3 regions of the Paenibacillus sp. FSL H8-0122 genome follow, and region 1 is predicted to be linked to each of the others. Evidence: riboswitches for the same ligand, from Rfam matches in the RefSeq annotation. Region 1 holds a riboswitch; each other region holds the start of a gene.
The links. Region 1 has a riboswitch for cyclic di-GMP ahead of NSS64_RS26635 (anti-repressor SinI family protein). Riboswitches for the same ligand answer to the same signal wherever they lie in the genome.

Region 1 (4,192 bases):
GGTCGATAATAACCTGAGCGGCATTGGCGAAGTCGCCGTATTGAGCCTCCCAGATGACGAAGGTCTCCGGTGCGAACACGTTATAACCATATTCGAAGCCGAGGACAGAGGCCTCGGACAGCGGACTGTTATAGACGCCGAACGAAGCGCTGGAATCACTCAGCTGATGCAGCGGAGAATAGAGTTCGCCGTTCTCGCTGTCATGCAGCACCAGATGGCGGTGGGCGAAGGTGCCGCGCTGTGAATCCTGTCCGCTGAGACGGATCGGCGTGCCATCCTTGAGGATGGTAGCGAAGGCAAGTGTCTCTGCCAGCGCCCAGTCTACCCGCTCTCCGTCATTCAGCGCATCCTTGCGGCGCTGCAGAATCCGTTCCAGCTTCGGATAGACCTTGAAGCCGGCCGGTACGCGCAGCAGCTCGCGGTTAATCTCCTGCAGACCGGCCAGAGGGAAGGCGGTCGGACGCTGCTTAGGACTGTCGTTATCCAGGGCGACGGCGGCTTTGGACTCCGCATTCTTCTGCTTGCCTTCCTTCATCTGATCGAAGGCCTGCTGGAGGACGCTCTCCGCCTCGGCAATCATGTTCTTCAGATCATCGGTTGTGATTACCTTCTCGCGCTCCAGGCGTTCTGCATAAGCGCGGTACACAGTAGGGTGGTTCCGCACTTTGCCGTACACAATCGGCTGGGTCGTCTCGGGATCATCCATTTCATTATGTCCGTGGCGGCGGTAGCCGATCAGATCAATCAGGAAGTCCTTCTTGAACATATGGCGGTAAGCGCTGGCCAGACGGACTGCGGCAATACAGGCTTCCGGGTCATCGGCATTGACATGCACGACCGGAATCTCATACCCTTTGGCCAGATCGCTGGCATAATGGGTGGAGCGGGAATCCTCGCTCTCTGTGGTGAAGCCGATCCGGTTATTGACGATAATATGCACGGTACCGCCATTCTGATAACCCTGCAATTTGCCGATATTAAGCGTCTCAGCGACAATACCTTCGCCGGGGAAGGCTGCATCGCCGTGCATCAGCACAGCCATAGCCTTGCTTGTGTTCAGCTTAGGCAGTCCCGGAGCGTTGCGTTCTTCCTGTGCGGCGCGTGTGAAGCCCTCGACTACAGGATTGACGAATTCAAGATGGCTCGGGTTATTGGCCAGCGTGATCCGGGTGCGTACGGTCTCGCCTTCGCGGACGGCACGGTCAGCCCCGAGATGGTACTTCACATCACCGCTCCAGCCGTAGGTCACACCCATAGAGCCTTCCGAAGGGAACAGCTCTTTGTTCGGCGAATGATGGAACTCTGAGAAAATAATATCATAAGGCTTGCCCAGAATATGAGCCAGCACATTAAGTCTTCCGCGGTGGGCCATGCCCATCAGGATATGCTCTGCGCCGTCATGCGCGGCAGCCCGCACAATTTCATCCAGCATCGGCACAAGGGCATCATTGCCCTCCAGGCTGAAGCGCTTTTGGCCGACGAAGGTCTTGTGCAGGAAGGTCTCGAAATGCTCCACCTGAACCAGCCGCTTCAACAGTTCTTTGCGTTCTGTATTATTCAGCGGGGCAGGGGAGGTCATCGATTCCGCCTGGCTGTTGAGCCAGCGCAGCTCGCGTTCATCATGCACATGCCCGAATTCATAAGCAATGGTCTGTGTATAGGCCTGGCGCATTCTGTGGACGGCATCCATCGCGGTATGCACATCCGCAGGGGCATTATCCCAGATCAGCGAAGCGGGCAGGGCATTAAGATCCTCGCGGGTAAGCTCGTAGGTCTCCAGCTCCAGCCATTTGGCCATCGGGTTCGTGCTGCGCTCCAGCGGGTCAATGTCTGCGGCCATATGGCCATATATTCGAATATTAGCGATCAGCTTCGAGGCCTTGACAGCCTTCTTGAGCCACTCGGCATCTGCTGATACGGCAGGCCTTGGAGCCCTCTCGGCATCGGGTGCCAGTGGAGGGGGGCCGGATACGGTGAAGAGATCGCGGTAATGCTGTTCAACAGAAGAGGGGTCCTTGACAAATTGCTCATATCTTTCTTGAATGTAGCCCAGGTTGGGGCCGTAGTATTTGCTCCATACTGTGTCGTTATAGGGCTCTTTGACTGCCATGAATAGGTCCTCCTAACGGATAAACTCCACGCGAGGCATCCAGTGTGCCACTTGGCGGAGCTGCAAATGTTTGCGGTTTCATTCTCACCTTATTGTGCTACTTTCCGGCGGGGTAATCAATTCATACTTTCGCGCAATCCGTTCGCAATTTGGCATGATTCATTACAGTATTCATACGGAACTATCATAAATAGAAATAAGGCGGAGCGGATAGCGTTCCCTTTAGTATAATTAAACTATTACATAGGGTTTGAACTTGGAACTGGAAATATTTATACAAGCCGCTGGCAATTTCAGCTAAGTTTCCTCACATTTTATCATAAAAAAATTCCAGAAAACGACACACTAATCTCACATGATCTTGTATAATGTTATTGCGGAGAACGGTTTCATCGATTCTTGCCAGATCCTTTCATGATGGAAAGGGTCCAGTAAAAGGTAAACCTGCCGAAAGACAGGGGCACAAAGTCTCGGATCTAAAGTAGAAATACTACAAAGTAGCAATACTACTATGATGGCCGGACTGCCTGGGGACGCGAAAATTCTAGGAGGAGATTTCTTGGATATGTCCAACCAGGGGAATGACGAGCTGCAGGCAGTAGATCTGGATTTAGAATGGGTGCACTTGCTGATGTCTGCCAAGCAGGCGGGGATCGCGGCGGAGGATATCCGCCGGTTTCTAAGTGAGAAGGCGCTCCAGGCGATGTAAGGGCGGTCATCATTGCTGCGATACATACAGAAAAGGCACAGCGTCCGGTACGCTGTGCCTTTTCTGTATGCCGCTTGAAAGGATGCCTTCGCCGAAGGCGGCAGTCTCCCTGCCGTGCGGAGTCTTCCCTATGGCATACAATGCTCGTCTAGTTGTCCTTTTGTTCCATGCGCCATTTCTGGTAATCGAGGAATTCCTTGAATTCGCGTTTGCTTATACCGGAGGCCATGGCCTCCTGAACCAGCCGGAACCATTCCCCGTCCAGAGCCTGTTCTTCCGTCTCTGCCAATCCGCCATACAGCAGTGCATGAATGGATACCTGAAGCGCGTCAGCGATTTTTTCGATGAATTGAATGGAGGGGTTGGATTGAATGTTCCGTTCCACATTACTGAGGTATGATTTCGCCACATCAGCCTTATCGGCAAGCTCGGATAACGAATAGCCCTTCTCCAGCCGGAGTTTGTGGATGCGGCTTCCCATAGTATCTGACACGATTACAACGCCCTCCGTACTTTTTTGGTAAAAGATAAGAAGTGATATGCTTCGCGCTATACATTCTCCTTATCCTTCTCGTTGAAACGGTACCGCCCGTTCAAAGGCCGGCCAAGCCGTTTTCTCTTGTCAGTATAACAAAAATCCGCAAAACGGACAAAAATCATTGAACCCGGCAGCGGGAAAAAGAAACGGCATACCCGGCCCGGATGGGGGAGGATATGCCGTCTTGATGGTTTGCTGAAACGCTGCCTTCCTAATAAAAGGACGGCAAAGCCATGTTCACTTGTATAGGCTGGCCCCTGATCTACTTGGCTTCTCCCACTCCTTGAAGCGCATCGAAGGTCCAGTTCAGCGCTAAGCCGTCACCCTGGAAAATGTTCTGATCGAGCGTGTTGTCTACGAATTCGAAGGCGATCTTGAAGGTCTTGGACCCGGCGGCGGCAATCCCGCCTGGCAGTACACCTGCTGCTACGAGATCGTAGCTGGGGGTGTTTTTCAGATCCTTCAAGGAGATCTCGGACAGCACATGACCGCTTAGTGAACCGCCGGTGTACGTACTATCGAGGAGCTTGACCTTGAAGTGGTCTCCGAGATCCTGGCCTGCGTTATCTCCCTTGGCATCAGTCACAGTGTAAGTGGTGGCAAGCTTCAGGAATTTGATATCCAGTGTGCCGTCATTGGACAGGGTGAAGGTGCGGACGGTGTAATCTCCCGGCTTCAGATTCGTCAGCGCTACCGGAGTATTGAAGGAAGAGCCGAGCTTCAGCGTACCCGCTGCGAAGGTTGCCGTGCTGGTAGCTGTGGAACTGAAGTAAGCGAAGGTGCCCCCGCCGATTAAAGACAAGCCCAGTGCTGCCGATGCTACGCCAAGACCCAA
Region 2 (4,192 bases), 4.4 Mb from region 1:
TGGTAGATATCAATGTCCTTAATGCGAATCCCCGCCATAGTACAGACCTCCTAAAGTTTTGTTAGCTATACTTCTCACGAATCTGCTTCTTACAAAACTCTCTTCCGGCATTAGCAGCCGGTTCAATGAATGAATTAGCATGTGCGTTTCAAGCAGCTGATTTAGGTTTAAATTGTATTTATTAAGCTTGTACGGTTGAAGTGATCTCCAGGTTCTCAAGTCCGGCTTTGCGGCCCAGGCGTGCCAGCTGCATTTTGAGGATCGGGTTATTTTCCAGGGTAAGACTCACTTTCTGGAAGCCGTCAGCCTTGAACATGATGAAGCAGCCTTCAAGCAGCGGTACAACATCAGGAGCTGTTACATTCAGCTTGCGGCAGTCGATCTCTAGTGCATATTCAGCAGGGCTGATCGGGTTAATGGTCTGCTGGTAAGCCTGTATAGATTTGAGCCCGTCCTCGTTAGAGAAGGTTCCCTCCAGCTCAATATTGATCACTTTCTTCGCAGTATCTGTCTTCAAAATAAATTGTCCCATGTTGATCTCTCCCTAAGTGTAATTTCCAATACCTCCAAAACATTATTCCTGCGACTCTATTCGACAAAATCGCAGTTCGATTTGGGATATTTTGCCTTCATTATAACCAGATCATCCTGAAATGTGCAATCGAAAAGTCGAAATTTGTAGAATTATGAAGATTTTTCTTTGATCTCCTCCAGGGTATCCAGCAGCACATTAAAGGCCGAAATCACCCGGGGGGCACCGACGCAAGGGGTCAGATGCAGCAGCACACCCTTGATCTGCTCGACGGTCATGCCAACGCGGAGCGCCATTACATAATGAACCCCCAGCTGTTCATATTGCCCCATCGTAATCAGAGACGAGATCACTGCAATCTCTTTCCAGTCAGAGCCAATCGTGGTCCGCTGAAAAATATCGCCATAAGCATTGCCCATGATATATTCGGCTAATTCCGGAAAATGCTCTTTGATCGGAGCCAGGGCCTTGGCCCCATAATCTCCTGAGAGATCAGTGAAATGATCGAGTCCGCTGTTCATGCTCTTGTTCACGTTATGTCCTCCTGACAGTAGGTTAGAAAAGGTGTGCGGATATGGCTTCCTTACGTAAGATCCAGCGTGCGGTGGGCCGTAGGAGGCATTTCATCACGGTCAGTCAGCAGCTCAATGACAGCTGCCTTGTTAAGTGCCACAGCTTCGCGGATTGCGGCAGCGAACTCCTCCTGCGTCTCGCAGCGGAAGCCGGCTGCACCCAGCGATTCGGCGAATTTCACGGCATCCATCGGAACCTCGAAGATCGTACCGTCAATCCGGCCGGTCGTTTTCTCCATGCCCTTGAGCGCCATATCCAGCTGCATATTGTTCACCACGATGAAAATTACCGGAATGTCCTTGCAAACGGCCGTGTTTATTTCAGCTCCGAGCATCATAAAACAGCCGTCCCCGGTAATACAGAAGACAGTCTCCCCGGGAGAGGCAGCCTTGGCGCCGATCGACATGCCAATTGAATTGCCCATACAGGCAAAGTAGGCATCGAATATGAAGCTGCCGGGCCTGCGGACATTGAACCATTTCACAGCATTGAAGCCATGGCTGCCGTCATCTACAAACACGCTGCTGTTGTAAGGAATCAAGCCGCTCATCGTGCTCATTACCGAAGCCAGAGAGAGCCCCGCCAGCACGGGAAGCTCGTCATTGTAAGCATTGGAGATTGTGATTTCATGCCTGGTGACCGTAGAGGAGTCCAGCTTCTGAAGATACAGTGCCAGGTTGTCCCTTAAGTCCCCGCCGACAGCGATAGTGGATGAGGACAGTATTTTGCCGACAAAGGTTGGATCTACATCGAACTGGATCAACTGCTGCGGATGATTCTCCGGCTTCAGGTTGCAGATGGTCATGTCGCTCAGCCGGGAGCCCAGAACAATGAACAGATCGCTGTTGTTCAGCAATTCATCGCCGTGCGAAGAGCCGCCGACGCCGACAGGACCGTGGTAGAGCGGGTGATCATAAGCTATGGCGCCTTTGCCGCCTGGAGAGGTGACTACAGGAATGTTGAAGGTTTCGGCCAGCTGGACCAGTTCCTGATGGGCACCTGAACGGTTGACGCCTTTACCGGCAATGATCAGCGGTCTGGCAGATTGATTAATCGCCGAGATAACCCGGTCATAGTTCTGATAACTGACCAGTCCCTCGCGTTCCGGCAGGACAATCCGGCATTCCGCGAGCCGCTCTGTCTGCACATCAAACGGAATGCAGAGATGGACCGGACCTTTCCGGTCACCGAGGGCGATGGATAGGGCATGGTTGAAAATCGTGCTGAAGTGATCGCCGCGTTCAACGAGCTTGCTGAAGAGGGTGGCCGGCCGGAACATATCCGCCAAATCAGCCAGATAGGAAGTGGAATCCTGACATTGGGGAATGCCCAGCTCCTTGATGGACTGATGTCCGGTGATGAAGAGGACGGGAAGATTATTGGCCTTGGCATGCGCTGCTGCGGTGAGCAGATTCGTTCCGCCCGGACCGGAGGTGCCGAAGGCTACCCCGAGACTGCCGGTCTTCAGAGCATAACCGCCGGCGGCGAAGCCGGAGCTGGATTCGTGCCGGCCGGGGATGAACTCTATACCGTAGTCAACCATTTTCAAAGCGATGGGGCAAATAGACTTGCCTATAATTCCAAAAGAATGAGTGACTCCCAGATTGTGTAATGCTTCCGCCATATAATCTGCAACTGTCTTCAGAACATCCACCCCGCAAGTTGTTATTTGTATACGTCAGCAATAGAAAACCTGTACTCAGCATTGGAGCACAGGTCTGTTGCACGAATCACCATAATCAAACGCGAAACCTAAGGCGTTCACAGTTTTTCAGCAACCTGGCTGTCATGATCCCACTTCAGAAATGAGACTGTAGATCCATGGCTTTGCGTCATTCCCTTTCGGTGAATTTTGCCGGTATGCGGTTATAAATGAATTTGTGGAGAATTTTCCTTTACAATATATTCCTTGCTCCTCTTTTGTCAATAACCCCTGTGAGAAGAAACTCGGAATTTGACGAATATTCAGGAGTAAAAATGGCTAAATATTTGGATTTTCAAACTTTTGAAAATGGTTGTCTCTGGAAGACTAAAGTCTTAAAATGCAAATGGCCATTTAGGTTGGTTAATATGGGAAGTGAGCCCAAAGACTCATTACATTCCTGATTTACTGAAAAATATTAAGAAATCGCTAGATATACAGCATTGCAAATTTCGGTGATAGGACTTAAGTAGCGGTGATGTGAGACGTTAGCTTATAGACAATCTATGACAATAGAACGACTATAGTAAAGAAGTGCAAAGCACGTTTTTTACCCTTATGCACAATTTCAACAATTTGTGAATATTACATAACAATCTTTGTTTTGCCCAAAAAAAGAGACACCTCCCGCAGAAAATTCCGCAGGCGTGTCTCTTTGTGCCGGGGTTAAAATTTGAAAATATGAATCGTTTTTTGCAGGTTGAAGACTGCGGAGGTCATCTTCTCTGTCTCCTCAGCTACGGATTGCAGAGCATGAATCTGTTCGTTCATCGCTGCGGACACCTCTTCCGTCCCTGCGGCGGTCTCCTGGGTGATGGCTGAGATATTCTCGATCGCCCCGGAGATCTTGAGTGCACTCTCCAGCATAAGGTCACTCTCTGCGGAGAAGGAGGCAATCTGCTCGGTTATGTATTGGACACTATGCACAATTTGAGCAAAGATGTTGGCCGTCTCCGTAATCATCTCATTCTGCACCTGGACTACCTCTTCGTTAATGGCGATGTTATCAATAGCCTGCTTGATATCCGCTTCGATGCTGCGTACCAGACCGAACACCTCTTTGGTTGAAGCGGTGGATTCCTCGGCCAGCTTGCGGACCTCCTGGGCAACAACTGCGAACCCGCGGCCATGCTCGCCTGCACGGGCGGCTTCAATAGAAGCATTGAGCGACAGCAGATTGGTCTGTTCAGCAATTTCAGTAATCGTCTTGGTAATCATCGTAATGCCTCGTGCGTTATGCGATAGGGCTTCGATGGTATCCGCCACCTTCCGGGTAGCCTGGATGTTCTTGCGCATGCCTTCGGCTTGGGTATCCACCGATTGCCGTCCCTGTTCTACCAATTCCAGCGTATGTACAGACCTTCTATTCATTTCCTTGGTGGAAT
Region 3 (4,192 bases), 770 kb from region 1:
CACCCATAAGCGGATACCGTCATCCGATGTAGTATAGAACTGATAGGTCTCGCTGTAAGCCGGCTTAATCTGGCCGGTCCAACGGATCGAGAAGTAGTCCACGCCGAGTGTGGTATTAGGAGTACTCTGACGCCAATTGAAGCTGATTACCTCATCGTTACGCACCATAACCGGTGTCCCCGAGAGCGTCATGTTCTTGAAGTATTCTCCAAGCAACCCGTTCTGGGCAGGCTTGCTCTCCGTATCACCGGAGGTTGGGACCGGCTTCGGAATCGGCGCAACGGTTGGTGCCGGTGTTACGGTTGGCGTTGCTGTCGGTGTTGGCGTTGGCGTCGGTGTTACTATAGGCGTTGGTGTTGCTGTAGGCGCTGGTGTTGCTGTAGGCGTCGGTGTTGCGGTTGGCTTAGGGGCCGCCACTGGAGCAGTCCAGGCCTTATATTGGTCACGGGTCAGTGTGTAGCTGTCATTCATGAAATTCTTGATCGTAGCCGTGCTGTTATTCTCATAGAGCATCTTGCCCCAGTTCATCATGAACACGTAATTCTGCTGGGTCAGCTTCAGCTTCGAGATATTCGGCATTTCACCGTTCTCGCCGATGCCGATCGGTTTGCCGCCAGCCAGGCTGGTCAGATCATCATGATATTTATTCGAGTAGTCGTTATTATATATATCCGCTGCCAGCACATCCACTCTGTCCGCACCCGGATAAGTCCGTGCATAGGGATCAGAGTTGGCATTCGGCGCATTCGGGTTCCATACCCAAATCAGATTATTTAATTGATGAACGTTTACGAAACGGTCATACATAATATTCCACAGAGCTGAGAAATTATCTTTCTTCCCCCACCAGAACCAGCCGCCGTTCATTTCATGGTACGGTCTCCACAGGATGGGAACCTTGGCATCCCGCAGGCTTTTAAGCGAGACGGCTACTTTATCCAGATCGGTGATCAGCGCGTTATACTCCGTGGTGCCGGGGGTTACGTATTTGTTGAACTGTGCCTGGCTGATTGACTTTTGCACATTGGACCATTCGTACTTGGTACCCGGCAGATTCTGGTGGAAGGTCATGGCGACAATGCCGCCCGCTCTGGACCAGTTCGTCGCACTCCAGACAATATTTTTGCGTTGTGCAGCTACTCCGCTCTCACTCTGTCCACCGATTGCTCCAAGCTCATAACCATGCAGTGCGGCGTATTGTCCGCTTGTTCCCTTCAACTTGTTGCTCAGCTCATCCGGACTCTCGAAATAGTCATGCTGCCCTGTAATAATTCCATTTCCCGAGATATCATACAGATTGTTCAGCAGCTTGACCGCCTCGGCTGAGGCATTAGGGTTCACGGGCGCTCCTGTAGAGGAAGCAGCCTTGACAGTGGACGGGGCGATTCCCAGTCCCACGGGTACAGCAGACAATACCACGGCCAGCGACAGCACAGCGCAGAGCAAACGAGACTTACGGTAAGTTTTCACAATATTCTCTTCCTTTCGGTAGCCAGGCTGCCACTCTTGCGAAGGCCCTATAGCTTTGCGTCCCTATCTTTCGATTAGGTTTGCCATTGTCGTTTTGGAAGGATCAATCCCTCTTACCGTAAGTATCGTCGATATGCAAATTTAATGTAGAGTAAAAACAAAATTTGTCTAAAAAATAGTTCTCAATACCTGATTTAAAATTGTAACAATTGGTTAAATAGATAAGTTAGACCTAAGAAATGAACTGATGTAGAGCGATATCCTCCCAGTCCAGAGTAATACGGATATTGTCTTCCTCTACCAGCTCAGACCCCGTCTGCACCTCAATGAACTCCACATCGGTAAGAGCAAGAATGGCATGCTTGGTCCCTTCCGGTATCCGTACCACATCTCCCGCCTTCACCGTATGCATCTTCTCATTGATGACAATGCTGGCTTCCCCGCTGACGAAGGTCCAGATTTCACTGCGTTTGTGATGCAGCTGATAGCTGATATTTTTGCCCTCATTGATGAAAATCCGCTTGGTCAGCACCTCGTTGCCTTCATCATATTTCACATAATCGATCACCTTGTAGTGTCCCCAGCGGCGTTCCTCGTACATCGGTCTTTGTTCAAAAGTCTTCAGCACTTCCTTGATCCGCGGACTCTCGGCCTTGTGTGTCACCAGAATGCCGTCCGGGCTGGCGGCGATAATCAGATCCTTCGCCCCGATGACCGTAATTGGAATATCCAGCTCGTTAATGAGGCAGGTGCCTTCGGAGTCAGCGGTGATGAAGCCTTTGCCGACATGGTTGCTGGTCATTTCCTCGGTCAGGGTGTTCCAGGTACCCAGGTCCTTCCAGAATCCGGCGTACGGCTGCACGACGATGTTCTCTTCTTTCTCTACCACTTCGTAATCGAAGCTGATGGAGGACAGCAGCTTATACTGCTTCTGCAGCTCCTCGTAATTCAGCGGCAGCCCTTTGCGCTGCAGGATATCCAGCAGGTAGCCCAGACGGAAGGCGAATACTCCGCAGTTCCAGAGCGCTCCCCGGCTGATTAGCTCCTCGGCCTGCACACGGTCAGGCTTCTCCTGGAAGTGGCTCACTTGCAGGTAACCATTCGCTCCCGCATCTGCGCCCGTTGGAATGATGTAGCCGTATTTCTCCGAAGCATGCTCGGGAACTACGCCCATCAGCGCCAGGTTCGCCCCGCTCACCAGCATGGTGTTCTCCAGTTGCAGCACCGTTTCGAAAAAGGAGGATTCCACGTATGGGTCCACCGGCAGAATCGCCACGGTCTCGCTTGGGGACACCCCCGCGATGGAATACAGGTAGGCCGCCGTCAGCGCAATAGCCGGGAAGGTATCCCGCCGCTCCGGCTCCACGATGATCGGCACCCCGCTGCCGAGCTGGCTCTGGATCATCTCCACCTGGCTGCGTCCGGTCGCCAGATAAGAGGACCCGGCCATGCCGTTCTCCTCCAGCTGTCTCCATACCCGTTGTACCATTGATTCCGGTTCACCTGCCGGACTTGCCAGTACCTTCAGAAATTGCTTGGAGCGTGAATCATTGGACAACGGCCAGAGCCGCTTGCCGGAGCCGCCTGATAGAAGTACTAGTTTCATAGTGAACCCTCCATATCGTATTGTTATTGGGTATTTCTTGTTGCTGGAATTGTAATTTAAAATCCCGCCTGTTATGAGGGTCGCTGCAAGGAATTTTGGGCTTACGGCCGCTGTTGTATTTGGATTTTTTGATTAAAACCGCTTCTCGCGGTAGAAATCCAAATACAAAGGCGGACGCTAACGCTCCTACAGCTCCAAAATTCCCCTCCGCTCCATTTCATAACAGGCTTGTGATTTTATATCCGCTTCGCCCGCAGGCGAAGCTCCCGGCTAAAGATCCGATCTTGCCGCTTGTTGTAGCGGCAAGGGGGCCGGGGCTGCCGCGCTATACTTGCAGCAGCAGCAGTTGAAATCCTGGTTGCCGGCAGCCTGCCTTCACGACAGTGAATCCCTGGTTGCCGCCTAGCTGTTCCAGCGGAGAAAGATTCAAAAGCTCAAAGACTCTTAAGTCCCGCTTGTTCCAAGGCGTCGCCGCTGAGTTAGCGGCTGGAATGAACAAGAGTATAGGACAACAAAATCCAAGATAATAGAATTCAAGACATTGGAATTCAAGACCAAGATTCAAGACCGGAATCCAAGACTCTTGTGCCAAGGGCTTGCGCACAAGTTCGCGGCGGCAAAGCTAGTTAGTTAAGTACTAGGCACTAGTGCTGCTCAGTTGCTCCATTTGGCTCGTATCCGGGAAATCAGGGGTACTTATGCTCTTCATTTGCTCGTTCAGCTAACATTCCCGGGATTCAGGTGCACTTGTGCTCTTCATTTGCTCGTTCAGCCATCTTTCCCGGGATTCAGGTGCACTTGTGCTCTTCATTTACTCATTTAGCCATCTTTCCCGGGATTCAGGTGCATTTGTGCTCTTCATTTGCTCGTTCAGCTAACATTCCCGGGATTCAGGTGCACTTGTGCTCTTCATTTCCGCTTCCAGCCCACTTTCAGCGCATTTAATGGGATTTATCCCTCTCATTCCGCCGTTCAGCCCACTTTCAGCGCATTCAATGGGATTTATCCCTCTCATTTCGCCGTCCAGCCCGCTTTCGGCGCATTCAAGGGGATTTATCCCTCTCATTCCGCCGTCCAGCCCGCTTTCGGCGCATTTAATGGGATTTATCCCTCTCA

Region 2: linked by a shared signal. The riboswitch ahead of NSS64_RS08060 (thiamine pyrophosphate-binding protein) and the one ahead of NSS64_RS26635 (anti-repressor SinI family protein) in region 1 are both predicted to bind cyclic di-GMP.
Region 3: linked by a shared signal. The riboswitch ahead of NSS64_RS23600 (PA14 domain-containing protein) and the one ahead of NSS64_RS26635 (anti-repressor SinI family protein) in region 1 are both predicted to bind cyclic di-GMP.

What each region holds. Positions count from the first base shown of each region.
Region 1 is NZ_JBBOTB010000001.1:6,232,469-6,236,660, reverse strand. It holds gene NSS64_RS26640 (2-oxoglutarate dehydrogenase E1 component) at 1-2,110, opposite strand, end outside; cyclic di-GMP riboswitch class I at 2,538-2,641, shown strand; gene NSS64_RS26635 (anti-repressor SinI family protein) at 2,676-2,819, shown strand; gene NSS64_RS26630 (helix-turn-helix domain-containing protein) at 2,968-3,300, opposite strand; gene NSS64_RS26625 (TasA family protein) at 3,620-4,192, opposite strand, start outside.
Region 2 is NZ_JBBOTB010000001.1:1,875,698-1,879,889, forward strand. It holds gene NSS64_RS08045 (3-oxoacyl-[acyl-carrier-protein] synthase III C-terminal domain-containing protein) at 1-38, opposite strand, end outside; gene NSS64_RS08050 (hypothetical protein) at 182-532, opposite strand; gene NSS64_RS08055 (carboxymuconolactone decarboxylase family protein) at 685-1,065, opposite strand; gene NSS64_RS08060 (thiamine pyrophosphate-binding protein) at 1,116-2,729, opposite strand; cyclic di-GMP riboswitch class I at 2,876-2,972, opposite strand; gene NSS64_RS08065 (methyl-accepting chemotaxis protein) at 3,474-4,192, opposite strand, start outside.
Region 3 is NZ_JBBOTB010000001.1:5,462,842-5,467,033, forward strand. It holds gene NSS64_RS23600 (PA14 domain-containing protein) at 1-1,470, opposite strand, end outside; cyclic di-GMP riboswitch class I at 1,485-1,565, opposite strand; gene NSS64_RS23605 (sugar phosphate nucleotidyltransferase) at 1,703-3,076, opposite strand.